2 regions of the Leuconostoc sp. LN180020 genome follow, and region 2 is predicted to be linked to the other one. Evidence: predicted binding sites of a transcription regulator. Region 2 holds the regulator's gene; the other holds the start of a gene.
The links. The regulator Rex, encoded in region 2, represses fermentation and respiration genes when NADH is low (regulators of the CRP and FNR family bind a similar motif). The targets are predictions, from matches to a motif close to TTGTGAANTANTTCACAA.
Positions count from the first base shown of each region.

Region 1: the regulator Rex is predicted to act here: its motif matches at 1,847-1,864, upstream of adhE (bifunctional acetaldehyde-CoA/alcohol dehydrogenase).

Region 1 is NZ_CP039736.1:494,142-498,584, reverse strand. Features, by position in the region: gene FAZ25_RS02550 (2-hydroxycarboxylate transporter family protein) at 1-1,072, shown strand, start outside; gene FAZ25_RS02545 (glycerophosphodiester phosphodiesterase) at 1,107-1,778, shown strand; gene adhE (bifunctional acetaldehyde-CoA/alcohol dehydrogenase) at 2,007-4,443, shown strand, end outside.
Region 2 is NZ_CP039736.1:850,543-854,985, forward strand. Features, by position in the region: gene rimI (ribosomal protein S18-alanine N-acetyltransferase) at 1-210, shown strand, start outside; gene rimI (ribosomal protein S18-alanine N-acetyltransferase) at 185-595, shown strand; gene tsaD (tRNA (adenosine(37)-N6)-threonylcarbamoyltransferase complex transferase subunit TsaD) at 598-1,614, shown strand; gene FAZ25_RS04535 (redox-sensing transcriptional repressor Rex) at 1,769-2,419, shown strand; gene FAZ25_RS04540 (peptidoglycan bridge formation glycyltransferase FemA/FemB family protein) at 2,425-3,462, shown strand; gene FAZ25_RS04545 (HAD-IIB family hydrolase) at 3,652-4,443, shown strand, end outside.

The DNA of each region.
Region 1 (4,443 bases), 360 kb from region 2:
TTCAGTTTTTACCATTGTTACGGCAGCAGTTTTAGCTGCTTCTGGTATTATTCCACCCGATGTTGTTAAAACTGCATCCGGTTTTATTAACACATCCGATTTTCTAGATTTATATATTGTATCGTTAATTGGGTCATCTATTTTTAGAATGAATCGTAGTTTAATCTTAAAGGCAGCAGTTCGCTTTTTACCAGTGGCCTTTTTATCCATGGCAGTGACATTTTTTGGTGTAGGACTTGTTGGTTTGTTGATAGGTGAGGGCTTTAGTCATTCTGTATTGTATGTCGGGATGCCGATTATGGCTGGGGGTGTCGGTGCAGGTATTGTGCCCTTATCTGGTATTTATGCGCATGCATTTGGTCATCCAGCTAAAGTGATTTTATCGCAACTTTTTCCTGCCGTTATTTTTGGTAACTTGTTGGCTATCATTAGTGCGGGGTTAGTTTCTAAAATATTTATGACGAGTAAAAATAATGGGCATGGGGCCTTGTTGAAGACCAATGAAACTGAAACAAAGCAGGCAACAGAAGTATCATTAGACTATATGCAAATTGGTGTTGGTCTAACGATGTCAGTGGCATTCTTTGTATTGGGTACTTTGCTGAACAAGCTAGTGCCACAAGTGAATGCTTACGCTTTTGTTATCTTGACCATTGTGTTGATTAAATCGTTAGGTTTGTTGCCCAAGTATTACGAAGACTCTGTGATTATGTTTGGTCAATTGGTAGTTAAAAACATGACACATGCCTTGTTAGCGGGTGTCGGTTTGTCATTATTGAATATGAAGTTATTGATGGCAGCACTTTCTTGGCAGTTTGTGGTATTGTGTGTTTCAAGCATTATTATCATTTCATTATCAAGTGCAATTTTAGGTAAATTATTTGGTCTTTATCCAGTTGAAGCTGTGATTACGGCAGGATTAGCTAATAACAGTATGGGCGGTACAGGAAATGTTGCTGTTTTAGCAGCATCAGACCGTATGAATTTAATTGCGTTTGCACAAATGGGTAATCGAATTGGTGGGGCATTAATTTTGGTTGTCGCCGGTATTCTTGTGAGTTTTATGCACTAAAAAGTCTAAAGATTAGCATATTTTTAGGCTTTTTTTGTATACAGGCACAGAAAAACGATTATTCGGGCAATCCTTTTCACCTGAAGCGATAACAGCAAAGCAATTTACTAATAAGCATTATTATAATAACATTGGAGAACTAAGCAGCTATCAACCAGTTACCCTATGCAATTTTATTAAACAACTACCTAGGAACCGTATGATTCATCTAGATCGTGGTTGGTCCCATTTATCTGAGCTATTAGCTGTGCTAGATCATTTTCCCAACCAGCAACAGCAGTTTGTGATTAAAATAAAACCAAAAGCAGAACAGATAGCCACTTTGCGTCAGCACAGAATAAAGTATATGACGGTTGTGATTGTTAATCATGACAGTGAGTTGCAGTATATTCTCAATCACTTGACTGACGAGATTAATATCATTGGTATTGAATTAGTGGCTACTAATCTTTCAGATTCGCATGTACAGCTAGATGTCATTAAGCATATCAAGGCTTTGGGATTAACTGTAATGATTAATACGTTGACTTTAAATACTACCACGTCACTTTTTGGGACGCTAGATGATGATAACGCTATATTAGCATCGCCATTAGCATCGCCAGAAAATATTTGGCAGGAAGTTATGATAAATTATCAACCTAATATGATTAATACCGACTGGGCGCCATTATTAAGTCAGTATCGTCGGCAGTTAGAACATTAAAAACCTACCTTTTAATGGGCAGGTTTTTTTAGCTGTTTCCTGCAATAAAAGGAGCCATTTCCTTCATATTGTTTATTAATGCACAATTAATCACTTATTATAAAAGCGCTTACAAAACGCTTTATATAAGCTATTTAAGATAAATAAATAAAAAACTTGCTTTTTTCAAAGGGGTGTTATATACTTATATTGTTAATAAATGAGCAAACGATAAAAGGAGCATTAATTATGGTAGAAGCAACAACAAAGAAGCCAGTCAAAAAGGTTTTGACGCCCGAAGAAAAAGCGGTATTACAAACTCAGGCAGAAAAAATGACGGCAGAACTAGTTGAAAAGTCACAAAAAGCTTTAGCTGAGTTTTCAACATTCACGCAAGAACAAGTGGATAAAATTGTTGCAGCAATGGCATTAGCTGGATCAGAAAATTCATTGTTATTGGCTCACGAAGCACACGACGAAACTGGTCGTGGTGTTGTCGAAGATAAAGACACCAAGAATCGTTTTGCATCTGAATCAGTATATAACGCTATCAAATATGACAAGACCGTTGGTGTTATTAATGAAGATAAAATTCAAGGAAAGGTTGAATTAGCTGCGCCACTTGGTGTTTTAGCTGGTATTGTGCCAACAACTAACCCAACATCGACAACTATTTTCAAGTCAATGCTCACAGCGAAGACACGTAATACAATTATCTTTGCTTTCCATCCACAGGCACAGAAATCATCATCACATGCTGCACAAATTGTTTATGAAGCAGCCTTAAAGGCTGGTGCACCTGAAAACTTCATTCAATGGATTGAAAAGCCATCAATCTATGGCACAAGTGCGTTAATTCAAAATACGGGTATTGCATCAATCCTAGCAACTGGTGGCCCATCAATGGTTAATGCAGCCTTGAAATCAGGTAATCCATCAATGGGTGTTGGGGCAGGTAACGGTGCAGTTTATATTGACGGTACGGTAGATACTGATCGTGCTGTTTCAGATTTGTTGTTATCAAAGCGTTTTGATAATGGTATGATCTGTGCTACAGAAAACTCAGCAGTTATTCAAGCTTCAGTCTATGACGACGTGTTGCAAAAGTTGCAAGATCAAGGGGCTTACCTCGTACCTAAAAAAGATTACAAGAAAATCGCGGACTATGTTTTTAAGCCGAATGCTGAAGGTTTTGGTGTAGCAGGTCCTGTTGCCGGCATGTCAGGCCGTTGGATTGCAGAACAAGCTGGCGTTAAGATTCCTGAAGGCAAAGATGTTTTGCTGTTTGAATTGGATCAAAAGAACATTGGCGAGGCTTTATCATCAGAAAAGTTATCACCATTATTGTCAATTTACAAGGTCACAGAACGCCAAGAAGCAATCGATACAGTACAAGCATTGCTGAATTATCAAGGTGCAGGACATAACGCAGCGATTCAAATTGGCTCACAAGACGATCCGTTTATTAAGTCATATGCTGACGCCATTGGGGCATCACGTATTTTGGTTAACCAGCCAGACTCAATTGGCGGTGTTGGTGATATTTATACAGATGCCATGCGCCCATCATTAACGCTTGGTACCGGATCATGGGGGAAGAATTCATTGTCTCACAACTTGTCAACATACGATTTACTCAACATTAAAACTGTGGCACGTCGTCGTAATCGGCCACAATGGATTCGTTTGCCAAAGGAAGTTTACTATGAAGCAAACGCAATTACCTACCTGCAAGACTTACCATCAGTTAAGCGTGCCTTTATCGTCGCCGACCCTGGTATGGTAGAATTCGGCTTTGTTGGTAAGGTTTTGAGTCAACTTGAGCTTCGCCAAGAACAAGTTGAAACGAACATTTATGGATCAGTTAAGCCAGATCCAACATTGTCACAGGCTGTTGACATTGCCCGCCAAATGGCTGATTTTAAGCCCGATACAGTGATTTTACTTGGTGGTGGTTCAGCCTTAGATGCCGGTAAGATTGGTCGCTTCTTGTATGAATACTCAACGCGTCATGAGGGTATTTTATCAGATGAAGAAGGTATCAAAGAGTTATTCATGGAATTGCAACAAAAGTTCATGGATATTCGTAAGCGTATTGTTAAGTTCTATCATGCACGTTTGACACAAATGGTGGCGATTCCTACGACATCAGGAACTGGTTCAGAAGTGACACCATTTGCCGTTATCACAGATGACCACACTCATGTGAAGTACCCCTTGGCTGATTATGAATTGACGCCTGAAGTGGCTATTGTCGATCCTGAATTTGTCATGACAGTACCAAAGCGTACAGTAGCCTTTTCTGGGTTGGATGCTTTGTCACATGCCTTTGAATCATATGTATCAGTCATGGCTTCAGAGTTCACACGACCATGGGCATTGCAAGCAATTAAGCTAATTTTTGAAAACCTCACAACATCTTACAAGTATGATCCAAAGCAGCCAACCAAAGAAGGACAGAACGCACGTACAAAAATGCATTACGCTTCAACTTTGGCAGGTATGTCATTTGCCAATGCCTTCTTAGGCATTAATCACTCACTTGCACACAAAACAGGTGGTGAGTTCGGTTTGCCACATGGTTTGGCCATTGCGATTGCAATGCCACATGTGATTAAGTTTAATGCTGTAACAGGTAACGTTAAGCGTACACCATACCCACGCTACGAAACTTACACAGCACAAA
Region 2 (4,443 bases):
TTGCTGATTGAAGATATCGCTAACTTCTCTAAAAATATTGGTATACACACAGTATCCTTGGAGGCTAGATCATCAAATGTTAGAGCAATAGCCCTATATCAACGACTAGGATTTAAAAATGTTGGGATTAAAAAAGGCTACTATTTAGGTGATCATGAAGATGCGATTTCGATGGTAAGAGAGATTGATAATAAGACAAGCCAAAACTGAAGATGCACGGTTGATTTTTAATATTGCCGAAGCAGCATTTGTGCCGTCGCCTTGGCCGATGGCTGTTTTTGAGCATGAATTATCTAGCCCGCGAAGCAGGTATTTTATTGCAAATGCTGGATTTATTGGTGTGACGCAGATAATTGATGAAATCGAAATTGGCAGTTTGGCCGTTCATCCTGATTATCAACGGCGAGGTATAGCACAGCAGTTGTTAAATCAAGTCCTTAAGCAGCCAAAGGTCAAACGATTTCTATTAGAAGTTGATGAAACCAATATTTCAGCCATTCAATTATACGAAAAAAATGGTTTTCAGGCTTATTTTCGCCGTGAAAAATATTATAAAAACGGCCATGCAGCAATCATGATGGAAAGGAACATCTAACCGTGACAAAAATTATAGCTTTTGAATCAAGTGCCGACGAAACTAGTGTAGCGATTGTTGAAGATGGTCATATTGTACTTAGTAATGCGGTAGCTACACAAATTAATTCCCATCAACGCTTCGGTGGGATTGTGCCAGAAGTTGCTAGTCGCCATCATATTGAATGGATTACGCGTGTCTTAGATGATGCACTAGATGCAGCACAAGTTAGGCCTGAAGATTTAGATGGTGTAGCTGTGACTTATGGCCCAGGATTGGTTGGCTCGTTACTAGTTGGGCTGATGGGAGCCAAAACTTTCGCTCTGGCACATGATTTGCCAATCATACCGGTTAATCACTTGGCGGGTCATATTGCCGCTGCTAATTTCAATGTCCCAATTATTTATCCAGCGTTAGCATTGATGGTTTCCGGTGGCCATACTGAGCTAGTATTAATGACATCAGAAAATAATTTCGCTGTCTTAGGTGAGACTCGTGATGATGCGGCAGGTGAAAGTTTTGATAAAGTTGGTCGATTACTCAAACTCCCTTATCCAGCAGGTAAAACAATTGACGAAATGGCGCATAGGGGACAAGCAACCATTAAATTTCCAACTGCTATGGCACATGAAGATAACTATGATTTTAGTTTTTCTGGCTTAAAAAGTGCAGTTATTAACTATGTTCATCATGCTGAACAAAAGGGTGAAACAATCGATCATAACAATTTGGCGACAAGTTTTCAAAATGCTGTCGTTGATGCATTGATTGGTCGTACCAGAAAAGCCTTGAAGGATTATGACGTTAAAAGTTTTGTTTTGGCCGGTGGTGTAGCGGCCAATGGGCAGCTACGTGATGAGTTAGACGTATTATTATCACAATTCCCCAAGACGACCTTTATTCCAGTGCCACGAGAATACACAGGCGATAATGCGGCGATGATAGGTGCTGCTGGTTATTGGAACTTTAAACAACATATTTTTGCTGGATTAGATCTTAATACTAACCCTGGCTTAGATTTTGAATTATTAAATAAATAGTCACTTTGTGAATGAATCACTATCTTTTTTTGAAAAGCCTATTTATGTGATATAATAGTTATGCAAAAGTTCACAAGGTGAACATAGAGTGTGCTTTAATATTAAATAGAAAGTGACCACGTTCAGATGGTGACTTAAATGAATTGGAGAAATTATGACTCAACAACCAAAAATTCCACGTGCTACGGCAAAAAGATTGCCGATATACTTCCGTTACTTAACATTTTTACACGATGCGGGGACTGATCGCATTTCATCAGCAGAACTTAGTGATGCTATTAAATTTGATGCGGCAACAATACGTCGTGATTTTTCTTATTTTGGTGCACTTGGTAAGCGTGGTTATGGTTATGATGTGAAAGCACTATTAGATTTTTTTGCTAATGTTTTAGATCAAGACAGCTTAATTAATGTTGCTTTGATTGGCGCTGGTAATCTTGGACAAGCGCTCCTAAACTTTAACTTCCATCAATCTTCAAATATGCGTATTTCCGCTGCCTTTGACGTTGATGAAACTCGAGCTGGAACGATTATGGCTGGTGTGCCTATCTATGCCATGAGTGAGTTGACAGAACAGATTACAGCACAGCGCATTAATATTGCTATTTTAACTGTTCCACAAGGTGTCGCACAAGAGATTACTGATAAGCTTGTTGAAGCAGGGATTAAAGGTATTTTGAACTTTACACCACTGCGTGTGACTGTACCAAATAATGTGCGTGTGCAGAACGTTGATTTAACAAATGAATTGCAAACATTGGTTTATTTTATTGATAACTATGGTTCAATTACGACAGGGTTATAATTCAGATGGCTATTTTAGATTTAAATGATGCAGAGAAAGTTACCGCCTACCAAGAATTTGTTCGTCGTGATCCAAGAGGGCAGGTAACACAGGATCCGCTTTGGGGTGAATTAAAATCTAATTGGGGTCATGTCTACGTTTACCATGAGACTAATGGCCGTATTGATGCAGTTTTGTCAGTCTTAACGGTTGAAGCTGTTACTGGCAAGTTACTAGGCTATGCTGGTCGCGGGCCGATTGCGGACATCGACGATATTGATTTGATAAAGTCTATGATTGAAGAAGCTTTGACAGCTTTACCAGATAATGTATTTTTAATTCGGATGGACCCTGAAGTGCCTTACACACCAGCACGTAATACAGCTTATCAAAACGCAGGTTTTGTCACTCGTAATCGCGATATTACGCACATGCATGGCAATATACAACCACGAAAGAACGTTGTCTTATATTACGATGGTCGTGGTGAAGGCGCTAAACCAATTACCAATGAAGATGACTTGATGTTGCATTTTAAGCGTGATTATCGTAATCAAATTAGACGTGCAGCCAAGGATGGTGTGACAGTAACTTCTGGTGATAGCGAAGCCGATGTCCGGGCATTCTTTGAGACCTATGTGATGATGGCTACAGCTCAAAGTATTACACATCGTCCAATTGATTATTTCTTGCGTATGCAAAAACTATGGCAAGGGACAGGACTATTTAAGGTATTCTTAGCTCACTTTGAGGGCCATGTTGTTGCTAGTGGCATTGGCTTTAGTTATGGGGACGAAATTTGGTATATGTATGCTGGATCTGATCGTCGTTATGCCAAGCATTATGGGCCTTATGCAGTGCAGTGGCATATGTTACAATGGGGCTTGGCCCTGGGTAAAGTAGCCTACGATTTTGGTGGTGTGGGGGACTTTGTGCCAACAGATGGGCTATATAAATTTAAACATGGCTTTGCCTATCATGATCCGCATGCTGAATATATTGGTGAGCTTGATTGGGTTCTTGATGATAGTGCATATCAGATGTATCTTGAGCAATTTAGTTAAAAACCGCCAAAAGGCGGTTTTTAAAATTAATATGTTATAATTAATGAGTTATCTATGTTAAATTGAACAATACTGTATCACTACTTTCTGATACAATTTTGTTTGGCTTCGCATAGATTTTTATTCATTAACAAGTTTAATATGGCGTAATAGATTACGCATTAACATTTTTTAAAAGGTGGGAGACCAGTGAACATTAGGATGATTGCCTCTGATATGGATGGCACGTTTTTAACAGCTAATGACGAATATAGCCAAGGTCGTTTTGAGCGTATTTTGGATAATATGAAAGCGCGCGACATGCGTTTTGTCGCGGCTTCTGGGCGACAAGTTAAAAACTTACAAGAACTATTTGAACCAACAATTGGTAAAGGTTACGAAATTGACTTTGTTGGTTCAAATGGGGCTATGGTCGCGACGAGTCAAGAACAGCTATACGCTGTGCATTTATCACCAGCACAGCTATCAAAAGTGATTGCTTGGAATGCTAAAAACCCAGAATCAGCGGAAAATATTATTATTATGACTGGTGATCGGGCAACATATGTTTCTAATCATGCTACGGGGCCAGTAGCTGAGATGGTATTTCAATTTTATCCTAATGTTAAACAAGTTGAAAAGCTTATGGAGGTTGATGACCATATTTTAGAAATTACGTTTGTTTGGCCGAATGATGAAGTGCAACAACATGTTGCTGAATTACGAGAAATATTTGGTAGTGAACTTCATGCAACCGGTTCGGGATTTGGTTCGGTGGATGTGTTGGGTAAAGGTGTAGATAAGGCTGCCGGTTTGCAGGTGTTGCAGGATTATTATGATGTGTTAGACAGTGAAGTAATGACTTTTGGTGATAATGGGAACGATCTAGAGATGCTTCAAAAGTATCCTAATAGTTTTGTCATGCCAAATGCCAATTCATTCATGCTAACCGCAGTTCAAAACAAGGCTTTAAATACCAATGTCAATGATGGCGTATTGGAA